Regions from separate parts of the Xanthobacter sp. DMC47 genome, predicted to be linked through region 2. Evidence: predicted binding sites of a transcription regulator. Region 2 holds the regulator's gene; each other region holds the start of a gene.
The links. The regulator HrcA, encoded in region 2, represses chaperone genes, less so after heat shock. The targets are predictions, from matches to a motif close to GTTAGCACTCNCNNNNNGNGAGTGCTAAC.
Positions count from the first base shown of each region.

Region 1 (10,041 bases), on a different contig from region 2:
GCAGCGCCAGCGGAATGCGAGCCGGGACCCAGCGCAAGAGTTCGCCGCAGGCGCTTCTTCAAACTACCGTTCTCAGGGATTGCCCCCGCTGCGCGGGAGTTTCGCGCTTGACCCCGGATCGGCGCTCCACCTGCGGTGTCGCTTGTCCGGGGAACGGCAAAAGAAAAGGGCGCAGCCTTTCGGCCGCGCCCTCTCTTTCTTCCCGGATGGGAGGGTGGATCAGAAATCCATGCCGCCCATGCCGCCCATGCCGCCGCCCGGCATCGCGGGCATGCCGGAGTCCTTCTTCGGCAGCTCGGCGACGAGCGCTTCGGTGGTGACGATCAGGGCCGCGATGGAGGCGGCGTCCTGGAGGGCGGTGCGCACGACCTTGGCCGGATCGACGATGCCGGCGGCGATCATGTCCACATACTCTTCCGTCTGGGCGTTGAAGCCGAAGGACGGATCGTTGGACTCCTGCACCTTGCCCACCACGATGGAGCCTTCCACGCCGGAATTCTCGGCGATCTGGCGGATGGGGGCCTCGAGGGCGCGCAGGACGATCTTGATGCCGGCCTTGATGTCGGCGTTGTCGGAGGTGACCTTCTCCACCGCCGCCTTGGCGCGGAGCAGGGCGACGCCGCCGCCGGGGACGATGCCCTCTTCCACCGCAGCGCGGGTGGCGTTGAGCGCGTCGTCAACGCGGTCCTTCTTCTCCTTCACCTCGACCTCGGTCGAGCCGCCGACGCGGATCACCGCGACGCCGCCCGCGAGCTTGGCCAGACGCTCCTGGAGCTTCTCGCGGTCGTAGTCCGAGGTGGTCTCCTCGATCTGCGCCTTGATCTGGTTCACGCGGGCCTCGATGTCGGCCTTCTCGCCGACGCCGTCCACGATGGTGGTCTTTTCCTTCTCGAGGATGACCTTCTTGGCGCGGCCGAGCTGGGCGAGGGTGACGTTCTCGAGCTTGATGCCGAGGTCCTCGGAGATCACGGTGCCGCCGGTGAGGATGGCGATATCCTCAAGCATCGCCTTGCGGCGATCGCCGAAGCCGGGAGCCTTCACCGCCGCGACCTTCAGGCCGCCGCGCAGCTTGTTGACCACGAGGGTGGCGAGCGCCTCGCCTTCCACGTCCTCGGCGATGATGACGAGGGGACGGCCGGTCTGCACCACGGCCTCGAGGACCGGCAGGATCGGCTGGAGGCCGGAGAGCTTCTTGTCGAAGATGAGCAGGAAGGGCTCTTCCAGGTCGGCGATCATCTTCTCCGCATTCGTGATGAAGTAGGGAGAGAGATAGCCGCGGTCGAACTGCATGCCCTCGACCACTTCGAGCTCGGTCTCGGCGGTCTTGGCTTCCTCGACGGTGATGACGCCTTCGTTGCCCACGCGCTGCATGGCGCCGGCGATCATCTCGCCGATGGAGGCATCGCCGTTGGCGGAGATGGTGCCGACCTGCGCGACTTCGGCGGAGGAGGAGACCTTCTTGGCGCGGCCCTTGATGTCGGCGATGGCGGCGGCGACGGCGAGGTCGATGCCGCGCTTCAGGTCCATCGGGTTCATGCCGGCGGCGACCGACTTGGCGCCTTCCTTCACGATGGCCTGGGCCAGCACGGTGGCGGTGGTGGTGCCGTCGCCGGCGAGGTCGTTGGTCTTGGAGGCGACCTCACGCACGAGCTGGGCGCCGAGGTTCTCGAACTTGTCCTCGAGCTCGATCTCCTTGGCCACCGACACACCGTCCTTGGTGATGCGGGGAGCGCCGAAGCTCTTCTCGATCACCACGTTGCGGCCCTTGGGACCCAGGGTGACCTTCACGGCGTTGGCGAGGATGTCGACGCCGCGCAGCAGCTTCTCGCGCGCGTCGGAGGAGAACTTTACTTCTTTGGCAGCCATCACGGCCTCCTTATGATTCTGTTTCGCTCAGAAGACGCGCAAGATCACTTGGCGATGACGCCGAGGATGTCGCTTTCCTTCATGATGAGCAGGTCCTGGCCGTCGATCTTGACCTCGGTGCCGGACCACTTGCCGAACAGCACGCGGTCGCCGGCCTTCACGTCGAGGGGGACGAGCTTGCCGCTCTCGTCACGGGCGCCGGCGCCCACCGCGATCACCTCGCCCTCCTGGGGCTTTTCCTTGGCGGTGTCGGGGATGATGATGCCGCCGGCGGTCTTCTGCTCGGCTTCGATGCGCTTGACGACCACGCGGTCGTGCAGAGGACGGAAGGACATGGGTCGTTACCTCTTTCGGGGGAGCGCGAGCCTTGGCCCGCCGTTCTGGCACTCCCGGATGAAGAGTGCCAAGCTCGCCGCGGAGATAAGGGCGCGTCCGCCGGACGTCAAGGCGCGCTGCAGCAATCGAGGAGCTAGCAAAGCGGTAACGAGCCGTGGGATAAGCTCGTGCGGAGCTGGGGCTTGACCGGCGGACGGGGCCGACGTGGACGGCATCGACGCCGACGGCGCAAGCCTTTATGGTCAGGCGACTGCCTGGGTGGTCGCTTTCTTGTTCCAGGCGGCGGGAGGCCTCGGAAAGCACATGACGAAGATGGTTGCGGGATCCAAGTCTGCTTTCGGGCGGTTTGCTTTCGGAAGGCCGCGCGCCGCGCTGGCCGGTGCCGCCCTCACGGTGCTGGCCCTCGGCCTCGCCGGCTGCGAGACGACCCCCTCCGCGCCGCCGCCGGCCGCGCGCCCGGTCTATACCAGCCCGATCCCGCCCGACCGTCTCGTCGGCCGCTGGGGCCTCGCCGCCTATCACCGGCCGGACGACGCCACCCGCACCGAGGCGCAGGCCAAGGCCTCCTGCGGCAACAATCCCTATGTTATTACCGCCGGCACCAATGGCGGCGTAATGATGTATCTCGCCGACGACAACAAGCTGACCGAGCTGGTCTCCAAGCAGGTGGGCAACGGCCCGGTCTATATCGGCCCGCCCGACGACCCGGCCGGCGGCGAGCGCGACCGTCAGGTGGTGCGCTTCGACGGCAATATCCTGGTGCTGCGCTTCGTCGATCCGGAAGTGGCCAAGCGCTACGGCACCATGGTCTACGTGCGCTGCTCGTGACGGGGAGGGGCTTCGCGCCCCTCACTCGGGCTGAGGCTCACCGCCCGAAGGCGGCAAAAGCCGCAGAGGCTCACCGCCCGAAGGCGGCAAAAAACCCCAGAAGCTCACCGCCCGAAGGCGGTGAGCATGGCGGACCCCCGGTTGGTGGGGTCGAACACGTGCAGGCCCAGTTCCTCGGCCAGTTCCCGGAAGGCGGCGATGCCGCGCACGGAATTGCCGCGCGCATCGAGGCGCGGTGAATAGGTGGCGATGCCGAGCTGGCGGTTGACCACGCCCAGGATGCCGCCGCCCACCCCGCTCTTGGCCGGCACACCCACGTCGAACGCCCAGTTGCCGGCGAAATTGTACATCCCGCAGGTGAACATCACGGCGAGCGTGGCCCGCACCGCATCCACCGCGAACACGGTGGTGCGCGTGAGCGGGTCCTCGCCGATGTTGGCCAGCGTCGCCCCCATGCGGGCGAGGTCGCCGGCCGTCACCAGGATGGAGCATTGGCGGAAATAGAGGTCCAGCGTCGCGTCCACGTCGGCGGTGAGCGCCCCGGCGCTGGTGAGCAGGTGGGCGATGCCGCGGTTGCGATGGGCGGTCTCGGCCTCCGAGCGGAACACCGCCTCGTCCACCACCAGCCGCCGCCCGGCCGCGGCGGAGAAGCGATCCAGCACGAAGTCCAGCGCCGCATCGCCGAGATGCTCCACGAGCAGGCCCGAAACGGTGATGGCCCCGGCATTCACCATGGGATTGAAGGGCCGATTGGTATCGGCATCGAAGACGATGGCGTTGAAGGCATCGCCCGAGGGCTCCACGCCGACGCGGGACAGCACCTTTTCGCGCCCCGCCACCTCAAGGGCGAGACAGAAGGCAAATGCCTTCGAAATCGACTGGATGGTGAACGCCACGTCGGCATCGCCCACCGAGACCACCTCCCCCTCCACCGACACGGCGGCGATGCCGAAGCGGTCCGGGTCCACCAGGGCCAGTTCGGGAATGTAGTCGGCGAGGGCGCCGGAGGTATCGCCGCGGCTGCGCTCGAAGGTGTGGCGCACCACCGTCTCCAGCCCGTAGCCGGGAGCCGCGTGAGCAGGACCCGAATCCATCATCATCCCCCATGCCGACCGGCGGCGCCGGCCCCACCCCGGCTTTAGCACAAGGCGTGCCACGGCCCGGGGAGCGGCAGGGGAAGGCAGGGACGGTGGCCGGCCATGACCGGAGCGGGAGAGGGACGAAACGAGGAAGGACGGGCTGTGAATGCGCGCGGCCGCCCTCACTCCGCCCGCTGCGGCCGGGCCATCAGCGCCTCGATGGCGCCGTCGATGCCGAGGCGGCCGGCGAGTACCGCGTCCACCGCCGCGCTGACGGGAACGTCCACGCCCTTGGCCGCTGCCATCTCCACCAGCACGCTGGCGGTAAAAGCCCCTTCCGCCAGCTTGCCCGCGCCGGCCTCGCCCGCCCCCAAAGCGCGGCCGAAGGCGAAGTTGCGCGATTGCGGGCCGGAGGTGGTGAGGATGAGGTCGCCGAGGCCGGAGAGGCCGGTGATCGTCTCCGGCCGCGCACCATAGGCGGCGCCGAAGCGCATCAGTTCGGCAAATCCCCGCGCCACCAGAGCTGCGGCGGCGCTCGCGCCCAGCCGGCGGCCGGCGACGATGCCGGCGGCAATGGCCAGAACGTTCTTCGCCGCCCCGCCGATCTCGGCACCGCGCACGTCGGTGGAGTGGTACAGCCGCAGCGTGGAGGAGCCCAGCGCCTGCGCGAGGTCCTTCGCCAGCGCGCCATCGCCCGCCGCCAGCGTCACCGCCGTCGGCAGGCCGGCCGCCACGTCGCTGGCGAAGCTGGGGCCGGAGAGCACGGCGGGCCGGGCGCCGGGCAGGGTCTCGGCGATCACCTCGCTCATGAAGGCGCGGGTGCCGCGCTCGATGCCCTTGGCGCAGGAGATGACGGGCATCCCCGCCCGGACGCGGGTGCCGAGATGCCCCAGCGCCGCACGGCAGGCCTGCGCCGGCACCACCAGCAGCACGGCGTCGCAATCGGCCACGCGGTCGAGGTTGGACACCGGCGAAACGGCGGGATCGAGCGCGATGCCCGGCAGGTCTGCCCGGTTCTCGCGGGCCGCGGCCATGTCGGCCATGGCCGTGGCGTCGCGGCCCCACAGCACCACCTCGCGGCCGGCGCGGGCGGCGGCATTGGCGAGGGCGGTGCCCCAGGCGCCGGCCCCCATCACGCCGATGCGGCGAAAGCTTGAACCCGACACCGCTCAGGCCCGCGCCGAGGCCGAGGCGGCGGCCGCCGGATCGAGCGGCCAGCGGGCGCGCGGGCTCACGTCCAGCCGGTCGCGGATGCCGCGGGCGAGCCGCTCGGCTCCGGCCCAGGCGATCATGGCGCCATTGTCGGTGCAGAGCACCGGGGCCGGCATGGCGAAGCGGGTGTTCAGCTCCGCCGCCACCTTGGCGAGGCTCTCGCGGATCATGCCGTTGGCGGCGACGCCGCCGGCCACCACCAGCGCAGTCGGGCCACGCCCCAGCCGGTCGCGGAAGGCGCGGGCGCCGGCCCGCACGCGGTCGGCGATCACGTCCACCACGGCCGCCTGGAAGCTGGCGCAGAGGTCGGCCACGTCCTCGTCCGAGAGGGGGGCGAGGCGGTCCGCCTCCAGCCGCACGGCTGTCTTGAGGCCGGAAAGGGAGAAATCGGGCTCGCGCCGGCCCAGAAGCGGGCGCGGGAAGGCGAAGCGGGCGGAATAGCCGTGCTTGGCCTGCTCCTCCACCTGCGGGCCGCCCGGATAGGGCAGGCTCAGCATCTTCGCCACCTTGTCGAAGGCCTCGCCCACCGCATCGTCCAGCGTGGTGCCGAGGCGGGTGTATTTGCCCACGTCCTCGATGGCGAGGAGCTGGGTGTGGCCGCCCGAGACGAGGAGCAGGAGATAGGGGAAGGCGACGCCATCGGTGAGGCGGGCGGTGAGCGCATGGGCTTCCAGATGGTTCACCGCCACCAGCGGCTTCTTCGCAGCGAGGGCGATGGCCTTGGCGGTGGTGAGGCCCACGATGACCCCGCCGATGAGGCCGGGGCCGGCCGCCGCCGCGATGCCGGAGAGCTCGGAATAATCCACGCCGGCCTGCCGCATGGCCTCGGCGATCACATGGTCCAGCACCTCCACATGGGCGCGCGCGGCGATCTCCGGCACCACGCCGCCATAGGGGGAGTGGATCTCCACCTGCGAGCGGATGACGTTGGAGCGGATGTCGGATGCGCCCGAGGGCGAGCGCGTCACCACCGCGGCCGACGTCTCGTCGCACGTGGTCTCGATGCCGAGCACCATGAGATCGGGCAAACCTTGATCCTCCAGAGCGTTGCGCGCCGCCATTGCGCTGCGCCGCAACGCCGCCTATCCCGTTTCGAATCCCTCGCGCATTCTACGCATCCCTGAACGAGAATACGAAATTGGAAGAAATGTCCGGCGGAAATTCCCCTCTCCTGCGCATCGGCACCCGTGGCAGCCCGCTCGCTTTGTGGCAGGCCCATGCGGTGCAGGCGGCCCTGGCGGAGGCGCTGAACGTCGCGCCGGAACGGGTCGCCATCGAGGTCATCCGCACCACCGGCGACCAGATCCAGGACCGGGCCTTGTCCGAAGCCGGCGGCAAGGGGCTCTTCACCAAGGAGCTGGAGGAGGCGCTGCTGGACGGCCGCGTCGACCTCGCCGTCCATTCCGCCAAGGACGTCGCGACCTTCCTGCCCGAGGGCCTGCACCTCGCTGGCTACCTGCCGCGCGCCGACGTGCGCGATGCGCTGATCCTGAAATCCGGCGCCGGCCTCGCTGATCTTCCGGCCGGCGCGCGGGTCGGCACCGCCTCGCTCCGGCGCGAGGCGCAATTGCGGCGCCTGCGGCCGGACCTCAAGGTCGAGCTGCTGCGCGGCAACGTCCACACCCGCCTCGCGCGGGTGAAGGACGGGGATTTCGACGGCACCCTCCTCGCCCTCGCCGGCCTCACCCGCCTCGGGCTCGCCGATGTGGCGAGCGCGGTGCTGGCCACATCCGAATTCCTGCCGGCAGTGGGGCAGGGGGCTGTCGCCATCGAATGCCGCGTGAACGACCCCGCCACCAACGCCGCCATCGCCGCCGTCGCCTGCCGCGACACCGGCATCGCGCTGGCGGCGGAGCGCGCGTTCCTGACCGCCCTCGACGGCTCCTGCCGCACCCCCATCGCCGGCCTCGCCCGGGTGGAGGGCGATCAGGTGCGCCTCTCCGGCCTCGTCATGACGCCCGATGGGGCGGATGCGGCGGAAGCCTCCGGCGCCGCTCCCATTGCGGATGCCGCCGCGCTCGGCACGGCGCTCGGCACCGAGCTGCGCGCCAGTGCCCCGGCCAAGGCGCTGGGTCTCTAGACTTTCCGGCGCGGCCTTAACCGCGTCGGCCGTTGTTCTGCCCCGTTCTTCCGTTCGATTGTTTTGCCCATGCTTGTTCTCGTCACCCGGCCGCTGCCCGCGGCGAACCAGACCGCCAAGCGCCTTCGGGCGCTGGGGCATGATGTGATTATCGATCCCATGCTGCGGATCGCCCCCACCACGACACCGTTGCCCGAGGGGCCGTTCGATGCGGTGGCCTTTACCTCCATCAACGGGGTGACGGCCTTCGGTGCCCATCCCGACGGCAAGCGCTTCCTCCATCTGCCGGCCTTCGCGGTGGGTCCGCGCACGGCCAAGGAGGCCCGCGCCATCGGCTTTGCGAGCGTCACCGATTGCGACGGCGATGCCTCGGCGCTGGCCGGGCGCATCGCGGCGGTGCTCCCGTCCGGCGCGCGGGTGCTGAACCCGGCGGGCGAGGACCGTGCCGCCGATCTCGCCGGCCTGCTCGCCGCCCCCGGCATTTCGCTGGATCTCGCCATCGTCTACGCGGCCGAACCGGCGGATGCCCTGTCGGAGGAGGCGCGCGCGGCGCTGGCGAGCGGAACCGTGACGGCGGCGCTGCACTTCTCCCAGCGGACGGTGAAGACCCTGCTGCGGTGCGTTGCCGCCGCCGGGCTTAACGACGCGTTGACCGGTGTGCGCGAACTGTGCCTCTCCGAGCAGGTGGCCGAGCCGTTCGTCCGCAAGGGTCTGGCGGTGGAGGTCGCCGCCGCGCCCAATGAGGATGCACTGTTCGCGCTGCTGTGACGCGGCTGTGAGGGACGGGGGCGGGCGTCGCGGTTGCGGCCCGGCTCCGGCCGGTCTATCCCGGTCCCGAAGACGGGTCCGAACCCAATAGGGAGGCACGAGCGACGCCGATGGCCACCAACACGCCGGCGAGCGACGATCCGAAGGCGGAGAACTTCTCCTCCCGACCGCCCCGCACCCCGCCCACGCTCGACCTGAAAGCGCAGGAAATCCCGTCGGCGCCCAAGCCGACCGGTCCGGCGGTCCAGAAGCCCGTGACCGGCGCCGCGCCGGCCGAGCCGGCCAAAGGCACGGGCACCGTCCCGAACACCGGCGGGCCCGCAGGCGACGCCCCCGCCAAAAGCGCAGCGTCCAGCGCGGCGGCCGAGAAGAGCGCCGAGCAGGTCGCCGAGACCGAGGTGCGCAAGGAGGCCGAAGCCGCGGCGGACGCCAAGAGCGACGCCCCCACCCCGTCCCAGCCCGCGCCGGAGCCCCCCCGCAAAGGCGGCGGCGGCACCGTGTTCGCGGCGCTGATCGCCGGCCTCATCGGCGGCGGCGCGGCGGCGGGCGGGCTCTGGTACGCCTTGCCGATCCTCTATCCGCCGGCTCCGGTGGCCGCTCCCAAGGTCGATCTGTCGCCGCTGCAGTCGCGCATTGCCGCTCTGGAAGCGCGCCCGGCGGTCGATCCCAAGGCCATTGCCGCCCTTTCCGAACGGCTCGACCGCGACGAAGCCGCCCTCAAGGCGGTGCAGGAGGCCCTCGCCGGCCTCAAGGCCGGGCCGGCTCCGTCCGCCGCGTCGTCCGCGCCAGCGGCGCCCGCCGTTCCCCCCGCGCTTGTGAAAAGCGTGGATGATCTCAAGACCGCGACCGACCAGGCGCGCGAGGCGCTGGCCGCCCTGCGCCGCGACGTGGACGCCCTGAAGGGCGGCGAGGGCGCGCTGCGCACCGCCGTTGCCGCCGCCACCACCGGCGCCCGCGAGGCCGGCGCCAAGGCCGAGGCGCTGGCTCCGAAGCTGGAGGCGCTCACCCCGCAGGTGGCGGCGCTCATCGGTGCCACCCAGTCGCTCGGCCCGCAGGTTCAGGCCCTCGCCACCCAGACCCAGGCCCTCGGGCCGCAGGTGCAGGGGCTGGAGAAGCAGGCCGAGGCCATCGGCCCGCGCTTCGACGCGCTGAAGAAGCAGATCGAGGAAGCGACCGCCGCCGCGACCCAGTTCAACCGCACGGCCTCGAGCCTCGTGGTGGTCGCCGCCTTCCGCGACGCGGTGGTCTCCGGCCGGCCGTTTGCCGCGGAACTCGCCGCCGCCCGCGCTACGCTCGGCGCCAATGCCGGCCAGCTCGACGCCTTCGCCGCCGCCGCCGAGAAGGGCTTCGCGCCAACCCCAGCGCTCGCCGCCCGCCTCGCGCAGGAAGGCGCCGCCGCCCTCGGCGCCGCCGCGCCCGCTCCGGCAAATGCCAACGCCTCGCTCGTGGATCGGCTGATGTCCTCGGCCGAAAGCCTCGTGAAGGTGCGCCCGGCCACCGGGCCCGGATCGGTGGATTCCGAAGGGCTCATCGGCACCGCGGTCACCCAGGTGCGCGCCGGCCAGCTCGACGAGGCCCTGAAGACGCTGAAGCAACTGCCCGACAGCGTGCAGCAGCGCCTCGCCGTGATCCGCGACATCGAGGCGCGGGCCGCCGCGGTCAAGGCCGCCGGAACTCTCTTCCAGCAGCAGCTGGCCGCCATTTCGGGGAAGGTGCCGTGATCCGCCTCGTCCTGCTCCTGATCCTCCTCGCCGCCGCCGCCTTCGGCGTCTCCTGGCTCGCCGACCGGCCGGGCGAGATCGCCGTGGTGTGGGAGGGCTGGCGGGTGGAGACCACCGTGCCGGTGGCCCTCGCCGTCATCGCGGTCGTCTC
Region 1 covers NZ_JBQUZM010000001.1:1,951,199-1,961,239, reverse strand. The annotation lists gene groL (chaperonin GroEL) at 220-1,866, opposite strand; gene groES (co-chaperone GroES) at 1,911-2,201, opposite strand; gene ACT54R_RS09040 (hypothetical protein) at 2,506-3,030, shown strand; gene glsA (glutaminase A) at 3,135-4,124, opposite strand; gene ACT54R_RS09030 (NAD(P)H-dependent glycerol-3-phosphate dehydrogenase) at 4,292-5,275, opposite strand; gene tsaD (tRNA (adenosine(37)-N6)-threonylcarbamoyltransferase complex transferase subunit TsaD) at 5,279-6,382, opposite strand; gene hemC (hydroxymethylbilane synthase) at 6,469-7,401, shown strand; gene ACT54R_RS09015 (uroporphyrinogen-III synthase) at 7,471-8,169, shown strand; gene ACT54R_RS09010 (COG4223 family protein) at 8,280-9,890, shown strand; gene ACT54R_RS09005 (heme biosynthesis HemY N-terminal domain-containing protein) at 9,887-10,041, shown strand, end outside.
Region 1: a site for HrcA is predicted at 2,246-2,274, ahead of groES (co-chaperone GroES). Genes of this name have one in related genera too.

Region 2 (10,041 bases):
CTTCCAGGCGCGCCTTGTCGCCTGCCGGGTCGCCGAGAGCGGCATCCGCCATGGCACTCGCTTCCGCCTCGGCGGTTGCCTCGTTCACCTGTGCAGTCCCCCGCGCGGCGCCGTTTTCGCTTGCGTCGCCGCCGGTCTCGGGCGTGCGCTTCTGCTCGCTCATCCGGTCACTTCCCCTGCCTTGAGATTCGCCCGAGGTCACATGCCGCCGGGCAAAGGCCAATCGTCCCGGCGCATATCGGGGCGATGGGGGGAAAAATCAAGTCGGGGTGATGCCTCCCCTCAGGCCGCGTCCGCCCCCGGCGCGCCCAGCACCCGGCTGACGAGGCGGGCGGTGAAGTCCACCATGGGCACGATGCGCCCGTAATTGAGCCGCGTCGGGCCGATGACACCGAGCACCCCCAGCACGCGCCCCTGCCCGTCCCGATAGGGCGCGACGATGGTGGAGGAGCCGGAAAGCGAGAACAGCCGGTTTTCCGAGCCGATGAAGATGCGCAGCGCCTGCGCCTCCTCCGCCCGGCCAAGCAGCTCGGAGACCTCGCGCTTGGTCTCGAGGTCGTCGAACAGCAGGCGGATGCGCTCCAGGTCTTCCAGCGCGCGCAGGTCTTCCAGGAGCTTCGCCTGCCCCCGCACGATAAGGGTGCGTCCGCCCGGCTCGTCGCCCGACCAGGAGGCGAGCCCGGCCTCCACCACGCGGGCGGTCAGGGTGTCGAGGTCGCGGTTCAGCTCGGCGAGGAGGCTGTCCATCTCCTGCCGGGCATCGGAGAGGGTGCGGCCGCGGATGCGGGCGTTGAGAAAATTGGTCGCCTCGGTGAGGGCGGAGACTGGCAGGCCGGCCGGCAGCGTCAGCGCCCGGTTTTCCACCTGCCCGTCCTCGGAAACGAGGATGACGAGGGCGCGGCCCGGCTCCAGCGGCACGAACTCCACGTGCTTCAGGCGGGGGTCGGTCTTGGTCGCGGTGACGACGCCGGCGCCGCGGGCAAGGCCCGAGAGCAAAGCGGACGCCTCCTGCAGCACGCCTTCCACGGTTGTGGTGCGCGCGGCGGCGAGCACCTGCGTCTCGATATTGGCGCGGTCGCGCTCGTTGACGTCGCCCACCTCCATCAGCGCATCCACGAAGAAGCGCAGGCCGCGCTCGGTGGGCAGGCGTCCGGCGCTGGTGTGAGGGGCGTAGATGAGCCCGGCCGCTTCCAGGTCCGCCATCACGTTGCGCACCGAGGCGGGGGAGAGCGTCATGGGGATGAGGCGGGCGATGTTGCGCGAGCCCACCGGTTCGCCGGTGGCGAGGTAACTCTCCACGATCTGCCGGAAAATCTCGCGCGAACGCTGGTCGATCTGCGCGAGGCCGCCGGTCGAGAGGGGCAGGAACGGATCGAGCGCCACGGGTTCAGCCTTCGGAACAAAGGATTTCGCTGGCTCTAATGTGTCCCTCGCCGGGGCCGGGTTCAAGCGCTGCGCAGGCTCTGTCGCGTCCCTTGCTTTCCTCCCGGCGCGCGGCGCTCTAAAAGGAGCGCCCATGACGCACAAAGAGGTATCCATCATGCGCCCCAGCAAGCGCGCCCCCGACGAGATGCGCGCGGTGTCCTTTGAACGGGGCGTGATGCGCCACGCGGAAGGCTCCTGCCTCGTGAAGTTCGGCGACACCCACGTCCTCGTCTCCGCGACGCTGGAAGAGCGCCTGCCGCCGTGGCTGAAGGGCCAGGGACGCGGCTGGGTGACGGCGGAATATTCCATGCTGCCCCGCGCCACCCACGACCGCACCCGGCGCGAATCCACCACCGGCAAGCAGTCCGGCCGCACGCAGGAAATCCAGCGCCTGATCGGGCGCTCGCTGCGCTCCGTCACCGATCTGGTGGCGATGGGGGAGAAGCAGATCACCATCGATTGCGACGTGCTCCAGGCCGACGGGGGCACCCGCACCGCCTCCATCACCGGTGCCTGGATCGCGCTTTACGACTGCCTGAGCTGGATGAAGTCCCGCTCCATGATCAAGGAAATGCCGCTCAAGCAGCATCTGGCGGCGGTCTCCTGCGGCATCTATGAGGGCACGCCCGTGCTCGACCTCGACTATGCCGAGGATTCGGTCGCCGAGACCGACGCCAATTTTGTCATGACCGGCACCGGCGGCATCGTGGAGATCCAGGGCACGGCGGAAAAGACGCCGTTCACCCAGGAGGAACTGCTCTCGCTGCTCTCGCTCGCGCGTTCGGGCGTGGATCAGCTCGTGTCGCTCCAGAAGCTGGCGATCGGCTGATGGCGCGCCAGCTCACCGGGCGGCTCGTGGTGGCCACCCACAATCCCGGCAAGCTCATCGAGATGAAGATGCTGCTGGAGCCCCACGGGGTGGAGGCGGTCTCCGCCGGCGAGCTCGGGCTGCCCGAGCCGGAGGAAACCGAGACCACCTTCGAGGGCAATGCGCGCCTGAAGGCGGTTGCCGCGGCCAATGCGGCGCAGCTTCCGGCCTTCGCCGACGACTCAGGTCTCGTGATCGATGCGCTGGGCGGCGCGCCGGGCATCCACACCGCCCGCTGGGCGGGACCGGAGCGCGATTTCGAGATGGCCATGGAGAAGGTGGAGGCCGAACTGCAGAAGGTCGGCGCCACCGATCCGGCGCAGCGCCATGCCCGCTTCGTCTCGGCGCTCTGCATCGCCTGGCCGGATGGACATCTTGAGGAGTTCGAGGGCACAGTGGACGGCACCCTCGTGTGGCCGCCGCGCGGCGCCAAGGGCTTCGGCTACGATCCCATGTTCCTCCCCGAGGGACATGTGAAGACCTTCGCCGAGATGACGGCGGACGAGAAGCACGGCATGCCCCCCAAGGGCTTCGGCCTCTCCCACCGCGCCCGCGCCTTCCTGAAGCTCTCGCAGGCGTGCCTGAAGGGGTGAGCGCGATCTCAAATCAGGCCCCCTCCGCGAACGCTCCTGCGCATTCTCTTCCGGGGGCGGACACGGACGGGGGGTTCGGCGTCTACGTCCATTGGCCCTTCTGCAAGGCCAAATGCCCCTATTGCGACTTCAACAGCCACGTCCGCCTCGTGCCGCCGGACGAGGCCCGCTACATCGCCGCCTTCCGGCGGGAGATCGCCCATATGCGGGCCTTGTCGGGGCCACGGCGGGCGGAAACGGTCTTCTTCGGCGGCGGCACGCCCTCACTGATGGCGCCTTCGACGGTCGCCGCCATCCTGGAAGCCATCGACGAAGCCTGGCCGCTCACGGCCGATGCCGAGGTGACGCTGGAGGCGAACCCCACCTCCGTGGAGGCGGAGCGGTTTCACGGCTACCGGACGGCGGGCGTGAACCGGGTCTCGCTCGGCGTGCAGGCGCTGGACGATGCGGACCTTCAGGGCCTTGGGCGGATGCACTCGGTGGCGGAAGCGCTGGCGGCCGTCGCCATCGCGCGGCGCGCTTTCGATCGCGTGTCCTTCGACCTCATCTATGCCCGCCCGCGCCAGACGCCCGAAGCCTGGGCGGCGGAACTGCGGCGCGCGCTCGGTGAGGGGTGCGAGCACCTGTCCCTCTACCAGCTCACCATCGAGCCGGGCACGCCGTTCGAACGGCTATACGGTGCCGGCAAGCTCATTCTGCCCGACGATGACCTGTCCCGCGCCCTGTGGGACGTGACTCAGGAGGTGACGGCGCAGGCCGGTCTGCCGGCCTACGAGGTCTCCAACCACGCCCGGCCCGGTGCCGAGGCACGGCACAATCTCGTCTACTGGCGCTACGGCACCTATGCGGGCATCGGCGCCGGCGCCCATGGCCGGCTGGCGTCGGGCGCCGCCCGCCGCGCCACCTTCACCGAGCGGGCGCCGGAGGAGTGGCTGAAGCGTGTGGAGGCCGCCGGGCACGGCATCGTCTCGGACGAGACGCTTTCTGCCTCCGAGCAGGCGGATGAGATGCTGCTCATGGGGCTCCGACTTCGGGAAGGCGTCGATCTCGCCCGGCACGCCCGCCTGGGCGGACGCATCGCCCGCGATCGTCTCGGGATGCTGGAAGCCGAGGGGCTGGTGTCGCGCGAGGCGGACCGTCTGTGTGTCACCCCCGCCGGCTTTCCGGTTCTCAACGCCGTCATCGCCGCCCTGGCAGGGTAAGCTCCCGCGCGGGAGCGCTTGCCAACGCCGCGCCGCCTGCTTAAGTCCGCGTGGGGCTTGGGACTGCCTGCCGAGGAACGCGCGCCATGTCGCTGGATGCCGACCAGATCGTCGAACGTCGCCGCCTCCGGCGAAAGGTCACATTCTGGCGCGTGCTCGGGGTGCTGGGCGTCGTCGCCGCGGTGGTTGTGGGCGTGTCGGCCCTCGTCGGCCGCGATATTCCCGCCTCCTCGCCTCACGTGGCGCGGATCATGATCGGCGGCATCATCCGCAACGATCGCGAGCGGGTGGAGCTTCTGGAGGAGATCGGCCGCTCCCGCGCCAGCGCCGTCATCCTCTCCATCGACAGCCCCGGCGGCACCGTGACCGGATCCGAGCAATTGTTCGACGCGCTGCGCCGCCTCGCCGAGAAGAAGCCGGTGGTCGCTGTCGTGGAGGGCGTCGCTGCCTCAGGCGCCTATATCGCGGCGCTGGGCGCGGACCATATCGTCGCCCGCCGCAATGCGTTGGTCGGCTCGGTGGGCGTCATCTACCAGTTTCCCAACTTCACCGAGCTTCTGAAGACCGTGGGCGTGACCATGGAGGATATCAAATCTTCCCCGCTCAAGGCCTCGCCCAATCCCTATGAGCCGGTGACGCCGGAGGCGCGCGCCGCCGTGGATTCACTGGTCAAGGACAGCTACGCCTGGTTCAAGGGCCTGGTGGGTGATCGCCGTAAGCTCTCCGACGCCAAGCTCGCCAACGTCTCGGATGGCCGGGTTTTCACCGGTCATCAGGGGCTCGAACTCCAGTTGGTCGACGAACTCGGCGACGAGCGCACCGCCCGCGCGTGGCTTGCCCGCGAAAAGGGCGTCAGCGAGGCCCTCAAGGTCCGCACCTGGCGCACCAAGGAGGTCGGCGACGAGTTCGGCTGGCTGCTGGGCGCTGCGCGCGGGGTCGTGAGCGCCCTCGGCTTCCCGCAGGCGGCGGCGCTTTTGACGGATGCGGCGAAAGGCGCGCTGGAGCGCAGTCAACTTGACGGTCTGTTGGCCCTCTGGCACCCTCGGACATAGGGTTAAGATTGCGTTCACAAGCGCTTGGCGGTTTTCCGGCAACACCGAAAAACAACACCTGACAACCCTGCCGGACATCCGGCCGCCCACTCCGCCGCAAAGGGCCTTGGCTCACTTTTGGCAGATGCTTTCGAGGGAACTGGGGCCACCATGATCAAGTCCGAGCTTGTCCAGAAGATCGCCGAGGCCAATCCGCATCTCTACCAGAGGGACGTGGAGAACATCGTCAACGCCATCCTGGAGCAGATCGCCTCTGCGCTCGAGCGCGGTGATCGCGTGGAACTGCGCGGCTTCGGCGCCTTCTCGGTGAAGAAGCGCGATGCACGCGTGGGCCGCAATCCGCGCACCGGCAAACAGGTGGACGTGAGCGAAAAGACCGTTCCCTATTTCAAGACCGGCAAGGAGATGCGCGAGCGTCTCAACACTGGAAAGTAGGCCCCGTGAGCCGCTTCCTCTCCATCCTCATCGGCCTGCCCCTCGCGATCCTCGCGGTGGCGCTGGCGGTTGCCAACCGCAAGCCGGTCACGCTCTCCCTCGATCCCTTCTCGCCGGACCATCCGGCCCTGTCGGTGACGCTGCCGCTGTTCGCGATCATTTTCGCTGCGGTGATCGTCGGCGTCATTGCCGGCGGGGTGGTCACCTGGGCGCGGCAGGGCCGCTATCGCCGCGAAGCGCGCGCCGCCCGCCGCGAGCACAAGCGGGCCGAGGCCGCCCGCCCGGCACCGTCGTCGCAGCTCGGACTGCCCGCGCCCCGCCACTGAGCAGCTCTGTTTTTCTGATCGCCTTGATCGGGTGTCGGAGCCGTCCTGTCATCAGGGCGGCTCTTTCGTTTTGGCTCACGCCTGCGTCCGGTCCGGGCGCGTGAGGTGGCGCCGCGCGATCGGGAGCACGAAATGGACCATCCCCAGCACCATCGGTGGCACGGCGAGCAGCGTGGATTCCCAGATCGGCCATCCAGCGGTGAGGGGGGAAAGGAGCGTCAGGATGGCATTGATGAGCGCATAGGCGCCGATCATCATCAGGGCGAGGAAGCGCAGGTGGGCCAGGATTGCAGGATTGCTCATGGCAGCAACTCCGGAAGCGGCAGGATCTGAAAGATAGGAACGAAACGGATCGTTCTGATTGATATTGATATATACGACCCGTTTCGTTATGCAAGGGGAAATCTCGGAAGGCGACGCCTCATGCCCGACACCAGTCCCGCCGACCGTCGGCGCTCTTCCATCGGAGCGCGGCGCAATCCCGAAGCGGAGGCCGCGATCCTGACGGCGGCGCGGGCGCTACTGGCGGAGCGCGGCTATGCCGGCTTTTCCATTGATGAGGTGGCGCGGCGGGCAGGGGCGGGCAAGCCGACCATCTATCGCTGGTGGCCCACCAAGGCTGATCTGCTGGTTGATGTGTATGCGGCGGAAAAGGCGAGCCACATGGCGCTGCCGGACACCGGCGCCCTCTGGAGCGATCTTCTCGCCTACACCCGCGCCCTGTGGGGCTTCTGGCGGGAGACGCCGTCCGGCAGCACCTTCCGCGCGCTCATCGCCGAAGCCCAGACGACCGATGCCGCCCTATCCGCATTGCGCGACAAGTTCTTGCCGGATCGGTTGCGGGACCTGCGCCACATGTTCGAACGCGCAGCGGACCGCGGGGAGATCGCCGCGCAGGAGGTCGATGACCTCCTCGCCCTCTATATCGGCTTCAACTGGCTGCATCTGCTGACCGACCGCCTTGCCGACGATCCGGCGGCCATCGAGCGCAACGCCCGCCTCATCGCCGGCGGCCCGCGATTGGCGGCCTGAACGCCGCGGACGCGGCTCAGTAGAAGCCCACCGGGAACCAGCGCAGGTAGAGGTCCGTATAGACGCCTTTCTCCCAGATGCGCTGCAGGGCGAAGTCCATCGCGTGGCGCAGGGTGTCATTGCCCTCCTTCACCGCCACGGAGAAACCATCGCCGAAGAAGCGGCTTTCGGTGAAGGGGCCGCCCACGAAGCGGCAGCAGGCGGCGCTGGCGGTGCCATTCAGCCAGAGCGCGAGGGTGATGCCATCGCCGAACAGAAGGTCCACCTGCCCGGCCTTCAGCGCCTCCTGCGCCGCCTTGAGGTCGGGATAGGGACGGATGGCGGCCTCATTGAAGAATGAGCGCAGATAGGCCTCGTGCGCCGTGCGGCTGACCACGCCCACCTTCTTGGAAGCCACCTCCTCGGGCGTCGCCTGCGCCAGCGTTTCCTGCTTGCGCCCCACAAAGCGCGCCGGCGTGCCGAGATAGCGTTCGGAGAAGTCCAGCGTCGCCCGGGATGCCGGGGTGGCGACGAGGCCGGCGATCGCCGCTTCTGCGCGGCCCTGGTCCACCACGTCCGCCACGTCGGCGAACGCCGCGGTCTGGAAAGAGCAGGTGACGCTGAGTTCCGCGCAGATCGCCCGCGCCAGATCGATGTTGAAGCCGGACAGGGCGCCGGTGGAATTGATGAAGTTGAAGGGCGGGTAGTCGTCCGTCGTGACGAACCGCAATTCCTTCGGGAGCTTGGCGGCGTCCGGGCGCTCCAGCCGCCGTTCCACGTTCCAGAAATTCGGCACCACCACCGGCGTGATGGCGATCTTGTCCGCACGCTCCACCAGCGGCGGAGGGCCACCCTGCGCCGGCCTCGCCTGACCGGCGGGCGGCTGCTGTGCCGCTGCTGCTCCTGCCGTCAGCATGCCGGCTGTCAGCACCAGAGCCCTGAGGCCGGTCCAGCGCGCGCGCAGATGGGTCGCGCGGATGCTCAGGAAAGAGGCTGGTGGAAGCATTGTGGCGAGCTTACCCTAGGGTTGCATGAGGGTTGGGGCATGGTGGGGGATGCCGGTGCCGCCCGCAAGGGGCGGAGCCATGTAAGCCATGATGTGGGTGAGGGCCATCGCGACCTTGGGCGCGGGCTGGACCACGCCCGGGAGGGGGCTGCTGCTTCCGCCCCTTGGTCGTCGGCCGTCCCGCATACCTTGGCTGCCCCCGAGCTTCGTCCCTATCGCGATCACGTGGATGTCGACACATTGCGTGCAGCCCATGCGCGGGCACGGGAAATCGGCGTTGGCGTCGATGAGGTGCTGGTCGCCTCGGGCGTCCTCGATGAGGACGCCGCCACCCATCTCCTCGCTCGCGACCTCGGCCTTTCCGTAGCCGCGCCAAACCTGCCGGACCTTCAGGATGACCTCGCGATGGCGGAGGCCGTGCTGCGCACGGGAACCCTCGTGTGCGGGAGTGGACGCCCGCATTTCGTGATGGCGGCGCGGGGCCGCATCGTGTGGCGCCTGAGACGGGCGCTGAAGCGGGATGCGGGTCTTGCGGCGCGGGTGGAACTGATCCCGCCACTGGCGCTCGCCCGGCGCATCGGCGCGGTCTGCGGCCCTCGGTTGGCCGCCGCGGCGACAGAGCGTCTGGTCCGGTCCGATCCGCTCAAATCGGCATCGACGCTGCGGCCCGGCCGCATCGTTGGGCTCGGAGCCGCAGCTGTCGGCTTGTCGCTCGCACCCCTTTTGGCGCTGGCGCCGGAGATGACCGTTCTCGGCGTTCAGGCGGCTCTGTCGCTCGTCTTCCTGGCCTGGATCGCCCTGCGTCTCGCCGGCTGCCTCTATGCGCCGCCGGAAGAGCCGCTGCCGGTGCTCGATCCGCGTTCCCTGCCGGTCTATTCGCTGCTGGTGCCGCTCTACGACGAGGCGGCGAGCGTGCCGCGGCTGGTCGCCGCCCTTGCAGCCCTCGACTATCCGCCAGAGAAGCTGGACATCAAGCTCGTGGTGGAAGCTGGTGACCATGCCACCCGCGCCGCTATCGCGGGCATGACCCTGCCGCCGCATATCATGGAGGTGGCGGTCGCGCCGGTCGGGCCGCGCACCAAGCCGAAGGCGCTGGAAGCGGCACTGCCCTTCGCACGCGGCAGCATCGTGGCGATCTACGACGCCGAGGACCTGCCGGAGCCGGACCAACTGCGCCGGGTGGTCGCCGCGTTCCGTACGGGCGGGCGGAAGGTGGGCTGCGTGCAGGCGCGGCTGTGCATCGACAATGGCGGGGACAGCTGGATATCGGCCCAGTTCGCCGCCGAATATGCGGGCCAGTTCGACGTGTTGCTGCCGGTGCTCAGCGCGCTCGGCCTGCCCATTCCGCTCGGTGGCACCTCGAACCATTTCCGCCGCCGCGTGCTCGATCAGGTAGGAGGCTGGGACCCTTACAACGTCACCGAGGACGCCGACCTCGGCATCCGCCTCGCCCGCGCCGGCTGGCAGACATGCGTCATTTCCTCCACCACCTTCGAGGAGGCGCCGGTGACGCGGCGTGCCTGGATCGGTCAGCGCACCCGCTGGCTCAAGGGCTGGGCGCAGACGCTACTGGTGCACGGCCGCCGGCCGCGGGCGCTGGTGCGGGATCTCGGTCTGGGCGGCACGGTCGCGCTGGTCCTGCTCACGGCGGGCCCCTATGCGGCGGCGCTGGTGCATCCGCTGTGTCTCGCCTTGTTCATCGCCGACATCGTCGGCGGCGTCGCCGGTCTGCCCTGCACCTACATGGCGGAAGTGATGACGAGCGCGCTCACCTACACCACTCTCGTGGCCGGTTATGCCGGTGCGGCCGTGACCATGATGGTCGGGCTCGGCCGGCGGGGCATGGGGCCCGGCTGGGGTACGATCGCGATGATTCCAATCTACTGGCTGCTGCTGTCGTTGGCGGCGTGGCGCGCGCTGGTCGAGTTGCTCCGGCGGCCCTACCACTGGCAGAAGACCGAGCACGGGGCCGCGCGACGGGGCGCCGTGGGAGGGCTCAGAAGTAGCGCTTCAGCTCCGCCGCAGCCTCGGCCGGAGGCCGTTTGGAGTTGAATGGCGCGACGAAATTGCCATCCTTGTCCATGAGATAGACCACGGCGGTGTGGTCCATGGTGTAGTCGCCG
Region 2 covers NZ_JBQUZM010000005.1:116,728-126,768, reverse strand. The annotation lists gene grpE (nucleotide exchange factor GrpE) at 1-163, opposite strand, end outside; gene hrcA (heat-inducible transcriptional repressor HrcA) at 283-1,383, opposite strand; gene rph (ribonuclease PH) at 1,541-2,254, shown strand; gene rdgB (RdgB/HAM1 family non-canonical purine NTP pyrophosphatase) at 2,254-2,886, shown strand; gene hemW (radical SAM family heme chaperone HemW) at 2,892-4,088, shown strand; gene sppA (signal peptide peptidase SppA) at 4,175-5,140, shown strand; gene ihfB (integration host factor subunit beta) at 5,291-5,575, shown strand; gene ACT54R_RS20735 (lipopolysaccharide assembly protein LapA domain-containing protein) at 5,581-5,901, shown strand; gene ACT54R_RS20730 (hypothetical protein) at 5,977-6,204, opposite strand; gene ACT54R_RS20725 (TetR/AcrR family transcriptional regulator) at 6,325-6,933, shown strand; gene ACT54R_RS20720 (transporter substrate-binding domain-containing protein) at 6,950-7,918, opposite strand; gene ACT54R_RS20715 (glycosyltransferase) at 7,958-9,970, shown strand; gene ACT54R_RS20710 (SCO family protein) at 9,915-10,041, opposite strand, start outside.

Region 3 (10,041 bases), on a different contig from region 2:
ACCTCTACGACGATCCCATGCCCACCGTGGGTGATCTCGAGGGCTATGCGGGCGAGACGGCCTCGGCGCTGCTCCAGCTCTCGGCGCTCATCCTGCTGCCGGACGTGGGCCGCTCGGGCGATCTGGCGGGACACGGCGGTGTCGCCATCGCCATGACGGGGCTGATGCGGGCCTTCCCCATCCATGCCGCGCGCGGGCAATGCTACATCCCGCTCGATGTCCTCGCCCGCCATGGCGTGGGACGGGAAGAGGCGGTGTCCGGCACGGTCACGCCTGGCCTGCTGGCGGCGCTTGGCGACATGAGAGAGGCCGCGGCGCGCCACCTCTGGGCCGCCCGCGAGGCGGCAGGGCAGACCTATGCCGCCACGTCCATCGCTCCGCCATTCCTGCCGCTGGCGCTGGTCTCCGGAGATCTCAAGGCGCTGGCCAAGGTGCGTGACCCCTTCCGCCAACCTGCCGGCCTCTCCCCCTTCCGCAGGCAGTTCGCCATGTGGTGGGCCGCCCAGCAGGCGGTGCGCGGCCGCATCTGGTTCTGAACGGCCCACCGACGCCCTCAATTGCGGAAGTTGATCGCCACCCCGAAGCTCATGCCCTTTCCATCGGGCGGGGCGGGGAAGGGCGAGGCGCGGCGGGCCATGGCCACCGCCTCCTGGTCCAGCACCGAATTGCCTGAGGAACTCGCCAGCGAGACGCCGGTGACGGCGCCCGACCCGGATATGGAGATGTTGATCCCCGGCCGCCCCACGTTCGAGCCCTGCGGGCGCTTGAAGCGATTGAGGTGGGCGAAGGCGCGCGATTTCCAGTCCGCCAGCGCAGCCGAGCGCGCGGCCGCGGCCCCCGGGGAGGGGGCGGCCGTGGTCTGGGCGGTCGGCGCCTCGGAGCGCGGCGCGGCGGCGGTGGTGGGAGCGGCCGGCCGGCGGGTGGGCTTCGCCTCCTTTTTCGGCTTCTCCACCTCCTTGGGCCGGGGCTTCGCCTCCTCCACCTTCTTCGGCTCGGGCTTGGGCAGCACCACCTCTGCCTCGGCGGGCGCGGGCGGGGTTTCCGGCATTTTCTCCACGGTCTCGGTCACCTGAGGGACCGGCGGGGGCTCGGCGTCTTCCTGCGGGTCCTCCTTGGCGTCAGGCACCGGTTCGGGCGCCTGAACCATCTGCGGGCCGGGCGCCACCTCCTCCTGGGACTGCTGGCTCACGGCCATGGGCGCCAGCTCGATCATGATGGCGGCGGGCGGCGACTGCTCGCCCGGCGCTTCCTTGTTCCAGTTCAGCGCCACATAGACCGCGGCGGCATGGAGCCCGACGACGAGCAACACGCCCGCGGCGAGCCGCAGGATCATGTTGCGCAGGTGGTAGCGGTCGAAGTCGTGCCAGTGGTGATGATGGTGAACCGCGCTCACCGGGGCGCTCCGGGTGCTCCGGCCGGGGCCGGTGCGGCGGCAGGGAGCGCGGCGGGGGCGGCGGGTGCCGGTTCGCCGCCTTCCAGGCCGACGAGGGCGACCTTGAGATAGCCGGCGGTGCGCAGGAGGTTCATCACCTCCATCACATCGCCATAGGGCACCGTCTTGTCGGCGCGCACGAACACGCGCTGCTGGCGGTCGGTGTTGGTGCGTCCGTCCAGCATGGCGCCGAGGCCGGTGCGAGAGACGGGATCATCGCCCAGCGCCAGCGTGAGGTCCTTCTTCACGGAGAGGAACAGCGGCTTGTCCGGGCGCGGCTGCGGCTGGGCGTTGGAGGCGGGCAGGTCCACCTTCACGTCCACCGTGGCGAGGGGCGCCGCCACCATGAAGATGATGAGCAGCACCAGCATCACGTCGATGAACGGCGTGACGTTGATCTCGTGGTTCTCGGCGAGGTCGTCCCCGCCATGATCGAGCTTGGCGGCCATCCCGGGTCACTCCGCAGCGCGCAGGCGCGGGGCCTCCACCTCGGCCGCGGCACGGTCGAGGTCGCGGGAGAGGTGGCGCATCACCTCGGCGGACGTGTCGGCAAGGTTGGCCTTGTAGGCAGCGATGGCGCGGGCGAACACGTTATAGATCACCACCGCCGGAATGGCGGCGACGAGGCCGATGGCGGTGGCGAGCAGCGCCTCGGCAATGCCGGGGGCGACCACTGCGAGGTTTGTGGTCTGCGCCTTCGATATGCCGATGAAGGCATTCATGATGCCCCACACCGTGCCGAACAGGCCAACGAACGGCGCCGTGGCGCCGATGGTGGCGAGAATGCCGGTGCCCGCAGTCATCCGCCGGCCGGCCTTGGCCTCGATGCGCGACAGGGCGACGGCGACGCGCTCCTTGATGCCGTCCACCGGCAGGCCGGCGGAGGCGTGCCACTCGGCGAGCGCGGCGCGCACCGTCGCAGTGGCCGGGCTGTTGGCCTTGGGCATCTCGGCCGCCGCGTCCGACAGGGTGACCGCGCCGCGCAGCGCCTTCAGCGTGCGGGCGACGGCGCGGCGGGCGAACAGCAGCTCGAGCGATTTCGCGAACCACACGCTCCAGGTGAGGATCGAGGCGAAGGCGAGGCCCAGCATCACCGCCTTCACCACCATGTCGGCGGCCATGAACATGCCCCAGGGGGACAGATCATGGGGCAGGCGCGCATCGGCCATGCTCTCCGGTGCGGGCGCAGCGGGCGCGGGCTCGACCGGGGTGGCAGACGCCGGGGCAGGCGCGGCCTCGGCGGCGGGGGCAGGAGCAGGTACAGCCGCAGAAGGCTGTGGCGCAACGGACGTCGCGTGCTGGTGCGTCTCGGTGGGAGCGGCCGGCTGCGCCCAAACGGCGACGGGCGCGGAGGTCACGGCCAGCAACAGGCCCAGCGAAAGCACAGCCACGCTCTTCGGCGCCAGCGAGGAAAGACGAAAATCAGCACGCCCGGCAGACGTGCGCGAAATCAGGCGAACAGGCATCGCGCATCACCAATGATCAAAACGGACAGGCTGGCGATCCCTCCGCCGGGAATAGCTGGCTCGCGCCTTTATACCCCCATTCGCCGCCGACGCTAACCCATGCCCGGCCAGATTATCGGCAAAGCCCTGTGATATAGAGCGATTTCAATCTGGCGCTGGGGAAGCTCGCCCACCCGTGCGGCGGCCCGCAATAGCAAAACGGCCGGGCTTTCGCCCGGCCGTTCCGTTCATTGGCCGCCCAACGTTTCGGGCGGCGTCAGATGCTTGCTTTACCTCAGAAGTCCATGCCGCCGCCCGAGCAAACCGCCTTGCCGGTTTGCGACTTTCGTAAAGAAGCCGGGCGGCATCAGAGGCTTCCTTTACCTCAGAAGTCCATGCCGCCGCCCGGCATGGCCGGGGCGGCCGGGCCGGCCTTCTTGGGCAGCTCGGCGATGAGGGCCTCGGTGGTGATGAGCAGGCCGGACACGGACGCCGCGTCCTGCAGGGCGGTGCGCACGACCTTGGTGGGGTCGATGATGCCCGACTTCACCATGTCCACATATTCGCCGGTCTGGGCGTTGTAGCCGAAGGTGTAGTCGTTGGACTCGAGGATCTTGCCCACCACGACGGAGCCGTCGTCGCCGGCGTTCTGCACGATCTGGCGCGCCGGGGCCTGGATGGCGCGGCGGACGATCTCGATGCCGGTCTTCTGGTCGGCGTTGTCGACCTTCAGGCCGTCGAGCACCTTGATGGAGCGCAGCAGGGCGACGCCGCCGCCGGGGACGATGCCTTCTTCCACCGCAGCGCGGGTGGCGTGCAGGGCGTCGTCAACGCGATCCTTCTTCTCCTTCACCTCGACCTCGGTCGAGCCGCCCACGCGCACCACGGCGACGCCGCCGGCGAGCTTGGCGAGGCGCTCCTGGGCCTTCTCGCGGTCATAGTCGGAGGTGGTGGTCTCGATCTGCGCGCGGATCTGGGCGATGCGCGCCTCGATGTCGGCCTTCTCGCCGGCGCCGTCGACGATCGTGGTGTTCTCCTTCTCGATCACCACCTTCTTGGCGCGGCCGAGCATGGAGAGGTTCACGCTGTCGAGCTTGATGCCGACTTCCTCGGAGATCACGGTACCGCCCGTCAGGATCGCGATGTCCTGCAGCATGGCCTTGCGGCGATCGCCGAAGCCGGGGGCCTTCACCGCAGCCACCTTCAGGCCGCCGCGCAGCTTGTTCACCACGAGGGTGGCGAGGGCCTCACCTTCCACGTCCTCGGCGATGATCAGCAGCGGACGGGCCGACTGCACCACCGCCTCGAGCACGGGCAGCAGCTCCTGCAGGCCAGCGAGCTTCTTCTCGTTGATGAGGATGTAGGGCTCCTCGAACTCGACGCGCATCTTCTCCGCATTGGTGATGAAGTACGGAGAGAGATAGCCGCGGTCGAACTGCATGCCTTCGACGACATCGAGTTCGGTTTCGGCGGTCTTGGCTTCCTCGACGGTGATGACACCCTCGTTGCCGACCTTCTTCATCGCCTCGGCGAGGAACTTGCCGACCTCGGCGTCGCCGTTGGCGGAGATGGTGCCGACCTGGGCGATCTCTTCGTTGGAGGTGACCTTGCGCGAGTTGGCGGCGAGGTCCTTCACGATGGCGTCCACGGCGACGTCGATGCCGCGCTTCAGGTCCATCGGGTTCATGCCGGCGGCAACCGCCTTAGCGCCTTCCTTCACGATGGCCTGGGCGAGCACGGTGGCGGTGGTGGTGCCGTCGCCAGCAAGGTCGTTGGTCTTGGAGGCGACCTCGCGCACGAGCTGGGCGCCGAGGTTCTCGAACTTGTCCTCGAGCTCGATCTCCTTGGCCACCGACACACCGTCCTTGGTGATACGGGGGGCGCCGAAGCTCTTCTCGATCACCACGTTGCGGCCCTTGGGACCCAGGGTAACCTTCACGGCGTTGGCGAGGATGTCGACGCCGCGCAGAACCTTGTCGCGCGCGTCTACGGAGAATTTCACGTCCTTGGCAGCCATGGGGCGTGCTCCTTCAGATTGGGACGATTAAATGGGATTGGCGAATGCCGCGGGACCGGGCGCCTCGGGCAGCCTCGATCCTGCGACCGAAAATCACGCAGCCTGAGATCAGGCCGCCTCGACTCAGGCCGCCTTCTTGGCGCCGGCCGCGTTCTCGATGACGCCGAGGATATCGCTCTCCTTCATGATGAGGAGATCCTGGCCGTCGATCTTCACTTCGGTGCCGGACCATTTGCCGAACAGCACGATGTCGCCGGCCTTGACGTCGAGCGCCACCAGTTCGCCCTTCTCGTTGCGGGCGCCGGGACCGACCGCGACGACTTCGCCCTGCTGCGGCTTCTCCTTGGCGGTGTCGGGGATGATGATGCCGCCGGCCGACTTCTGCTCGGCCTCGATGCGCTTGACGACCACGCGGTCGTGCAGGGGACGGAAACCCATAGGGAAACCTCCGGTTCGATGTTGTCCATCGGGGTTGCCTGTTTTGAAGGCGCCGGGAACCCCTCCACCCGGCCCGACCGCGATCTAAGGGCGCCCATTTCGGGCCGCAAGGGGTCGGCTCAAAAAAATTAGCACTCAGGGGAACGGAGTGCTAGCGGCCGTTATTCTGCCAGCTTGCAGCGAAAGCGCCGCCTTGAAGGGGCGCTGCGCTGGCGCGGCCGCGGCCCGGCCGGCGGCTGTCAGCAATCCCGTGCGAAGGCTGCTAGAGCATTGTTTTTGCAGACGGAAACCAATCTTTAGCCTTGGCGTTGGCAAAGTGTGTAGCCGACAATGAAGTGTCCGGTCCCGTCTTCCCCCTTCCTGATGGCAGGCGGGGCCGCGGATTGGAGGTGTGACCCATGGTTTCCAAGGTGTCGCGTGACTTCGTCCTGCAGATGGAAGGCTACGGCCTCGCCACGGCCGAGATCCTCTATCGCATGCCCGACCACCCCGGCCTGCTCCAGACCTTTCTCTGGCAGGAGTACGACCTTTGCCCGCGCTTTCCGGAGCTGAACAAGTTCCTCGAATTCTGGCAGCGCGAGATCGAGGGGCGGCTGCATTCGGTGCGGGTCGCCCATTCCGGCCTTATCAAGCCCGCAGAACTGCGGTCCGTGGACGGAATGTTCCTTTTGAACTGATCTGGACCATTCTCCCAACGTCAGGGGGTTTCCGTATCGGTCAACGCGCTTTATGATTTTCGACGGGCGGTGAGGACATGCACGTCCCCGCGGGGGTGGGGCGTGCATGTCCGCTCAATTCGCCAGCGCGCGTCTGTCGTAGCGTAAGATTTGCGCGGCCGTGCCCTGCCACCGCCGTTTTCGGGTTGTAGCTGAAGCGTCCACGTCATGAGGGCGCCTTGGACCATCGCACCCCACGAACCTCCGAGCTCCTGGCCGCAGTGCTCGCGTCGCAGGAACAGGATCAGGTCGCCATCGGCGATCTCGTCAATGCCTTGCGAAACCGCGCCTTCGGCATCCTCTTCCTCATTTTCGGCATTCCCAACTGCATCCCCATGCCGCCCGGCATCCCGGTGGTGTGCGGCATCATCCTGGGCCTCATCGGCCTGCAGATGATGTTGGGACGGCAGGAACTATGGCTGCCGGAACGGATCGCCCGCCGCACCTTCTCCCGCGCGATGCTGGAGTCGATCGTCACCCGCTCGCGGCCCTGGATCGAGCGGTTCGAGCGCATCTCGCGGCCCCGCCTCGAAGAGTTCGCCGGCCCCACGGCGCGGCGGGTGGTGGGCGCGACGGTGGTGGTGCTGGGCTTCATCCTGATCCTGCCCATCCCCTTCCTCGGTAATCTGCCGCCGGGCTTTGCCGTGTGCATCTTCGGCCTCGGCCTCGTGGAGCGGGACGGCCTCGTCATCCTCGCCGGCTTCGGCGCGACGATCCTCGGGCTGATGGTGACAGCGCTGATGAGTTGGGCCATCTACCAGGGCGCCATCGCCATCTTCTGAGCCGTTGCCCTCTCCATGTCTGCCTTCCCCCATGCGCGTTGACGCCTTCGACTTCCACCTCCCCGAGGACCGCATCGCCCTGCGCCCCGCCGAGCCGCGCGACACGGCGCGCATGCTCGTCGTCCGCCCCGGCGCAGCGCCAGAGCTGGACGACCGCAGCGTGCGCGACCTGCCGGACTTCCTGCGGCCCGGCGATGCGGTGGTGGTGAACGACACCCGCGTCATCCCCGCCGCGCTGGAAGGCGTTCGCTCCCGCGATGGCGGCTCGGACGTGGCCGTGGAGGCGACGCTCATCAAACGCCTCGCGCCCGACCGCTGGCGCGCCTTTGCCAAGCCCGGCAAGCGCCTGCGGGTCGGCGACCGCATCCGTTTCGGCGGCGAGGGCGGCGCCTGCCTCCTCGGCACGCTCGATGCGACCGTGGCGGGCAAGGAGGAGGACGGCTCCATCGTCCTCGCCTTCGATTTCGCCGGAGACGTGCTGGATGATGCGGTGGCGGCCGTGGGCCACATGCCCATCCCGCCCTATATCGCCGCCCGCCGCCACGAGGATGCGCGGGACAAGGACGACTACCAGACCCTGTTCGCCCGGGTCGCCGGCTCGGTGGCGGCGCCGACCGCGAGCCTGCATTTCACGCCCGACCTCCTCGCCCGCATGGCGGCCGCCGGCGCGACGCTGCACAAGGTCACACTGCATGTCGGCCCCGGCACCTTCCTGCCGGTGAAGGCGGAAGACACTGCCGGCCACACCATGCACGCCGAGTGGGGGGAGGTGACGCGCGAGACGGCCGACGCCCTCAATGCGGTGAAGGCGAAGGGCGGGCGCATCTTCACCATCGGCTCCACCTCGACCCGCCTCATCGAGAGCGCGGCGGGAGAGGACGGGCTTATCCGCCCCTTCGTGGGGGAGACGGACATCTTCATCACCCCCGGCTACCGTTTTCGCGCGGTGGATGCCATGCTCACCAACTTCCACCTGCCGCGCTCGACGCTGGTGATGCTGGTGGCGGCCTTCATCGGACATGAGGCGCAGAAGCGCGCTTATGCCCATGCGATCGCGGAAAATTACCGCTTCTATTCCTATGGCGATGCTTGCCTGCTTCTGCCACAAGGCGGCGCATGACGCCCGACACGCCTGCCGACACCTTCTCCTTCACCCTCTCCGCCACCGACGGCGCCGCCCGCACCGGCTTCGTCTCGACCCCGCGCGGGCGCATCCGCACGCCGGCCTTCATGCCGGTGGGCACGGTCGCGACGGTGAAGGGGCTCTATTTCGACCAGGTGAAGGCGGCGGGCGCGGATATCGTGCTCGGCAACACCTACCACCTCATGTTGCGCCCCGGCGCCGAGCGGGTGGCGAAGCTCGGCGGCCTGCACAAGTTCATGCGCTGGGATGGGCCGATCCTCACCGATTCCGGCGGTTTCCAGGTGATGAGCCTGTCGAGCCTGCGCAAGATGAGCGAGCAGGGCGTTACCTTCCGCTCCCATGTGGACGGCGCCTATCACGAGATGAGCCCGGAGCGCTCGGTCGAGATTCAGGGTCTGCTCGGCGCGGACATCCAGATGCAGCTCGACGAGTGCGTGCGCCTGCCCTGCACCGACGAGGAAGCCGAGCGCGCCATGCGGCTCTCGCTACGCTGGGCGGAGCGCTCGAAGCGCGCGTTCGAGACGCAGCCCAAGGGCCGCGCCATCTTCGGCATCGTGCAGGGCGGTGCGGTGCCGGCGCTGCGGATCGAGTCGGCCCGCGCGCTGGCGGACATGGATTTCCCCGGCTATTCCATCGGTGGCCTTGCGGTGGGTGAGCCGCAGGAGGTCATGCTCGCCATGATCGAGACGGTGGCGCCGCATCTGCCCACCAACAAGCCGCGCTACCTCATGGGCGTCGGCACGCCGGACGACCTGCTGGAGAGCGTCGCGCGCGGCATCGATATGTTCGACTGCGTGATGCCCACACGCTCGGGCCGGCACGCTTTGGCCTTCACCCGCTTCGGCCGCATCAACCTGAAGAACGCCCGCCACGCGGAAGATCCCCGTCCGCTGGATGAGGAGAGCGACTGCCCGGCGCTGCGCGACTATTCGCGTGCCTATCTCCACCACCTCGTGCGCTGCGAGGAAATGCTGGGGGCCATGCTGATCTCGTGGGCCAATATCCACTATTACCAGCAGCTCATGGCCGGTGCCCGCGCCGCCATCGCCGCCGGGCGGTATGCGGATTATGTGGCGGAGACCAAGGCCGGCTGGGCGCGGGGCGATCTGCCGGTGTGGGAAGGCTGAGGGAAGCCCCTCCGGCCCGACTTGCCATTTCCGCTGCGTCTTTGCGCGGCCTGATCGTGTGCCGCAGGCCTTGCGGCTGCGCATCTTCAAGCAGCCTGCCTGACCGCAAAGGCCTGCCCCGGCCGACACGCCGCACCAGCCGGCTTTGGACTTCACCTTCGCCCTGTGATAAGCGCAGGGTCCGCTCCGGCCGGGCGCCAGCCGCCCTTGCCCGGAGCCTCCACGCCATCACCGGAGACCTGCCATGGCCTCGCAGGACGCGAACCGCTCCTCCGTCACGGAGGAAATGAACCGCTTCTTCACCGCCTCTCTCGCCGAGACCGATCCCGAGATCGCCGGCGCGGTGCAAGCGGAGCTGGGTCGCCAGCGGGACGAGATCGAGCTGATCGCCTCCGAGAACATCGTCTCGCGCGCCGTGCTCGAAGCCCAGGGCTCCGTGCTCACCAACAAGTATGCCGAGGGCTATCCGGGCAAGCGCTACTACGGCGGCTGCCAGTTCGTGGACGTGGCCGAGAACCTGGCCATCGATCGCGCCAAGAAGCTGTTCGGCTGCAATTTCGCGAACGTGCAGCCCAATTCCGGCAGCCAGGCGAACCAGGGCGTGTTCTTCGCGCTGCTCCAGCCGGGCGACACCTTCCTCGGCCTGAACCTCGCCGCGGGCGGACACCTCACCCACGGCTCGCCGGTGAACATGTCCGGCAAGTGGTTCAAGCCGGTGCCCTACACCGTGCGCGAGGACGACCAGCGCATCGACTACGAGGCGGTGGCCCAGCTCGCCGACCAGCACAAGCCGAAGCTCATCGTGGCCGGCGGCTCCGCCTATCCGCGCATCATCGACTTCGCCAAGATGCGCGCCATCGCCGACAGCGTCGGCGCTCTGCTGATGGTGGACATGGCGCATTTTGCGGGCCTGGTCGCCGGTGGCGCCCATCCGAGCCCG
Region 3 covers NZ_JBQUZM010000004.1:163,492-173,532, reverse strand. The annotation lists gene ACT54R_RS12605 (phytoene/squalene synthase family protein) at 1-536, shown strand, start outside; gene ACT54R_RS12600 (TonB family protein) at 554-1,393, opposite strand; gene exbD (TonB system transport protein ExbD) at 1,390-1,881, opposite strand; gene exbB (tonB-system energizer ExbB) at 1,888-2,898, opposite strand; gene groL (chaperonin GroEL) at 3,263-4,894, opposite strand; gene groES (co-chaperone GroES) at 5,018-5,332, opposite strand; gene ACT54R_RS12575 (usg protein) at 5,731-6,009, shown strand; gene ACT54R_RS12570 (exopolysaccharide biosynthesis protein) at 6,228-6,830, shown strand; gene queA (tRNA preQ1(34) S-adenosylmethionine ribosyltransferase-isomerase QueA) at 6,862-7,950, shown strand; gene tgt (tRNA guanosine(34) transglycosylase Tgt) at 7,947-9,101, shown strand; gene glyA (serine hydroxymethyltransferase) at 9,346-10,041, shown strand, end outside.
Region 3: a site for HrcA is predicted at 5,460-5,488, ahead of groES (co-chaperone GroES). Genes of this name have one in related genera too.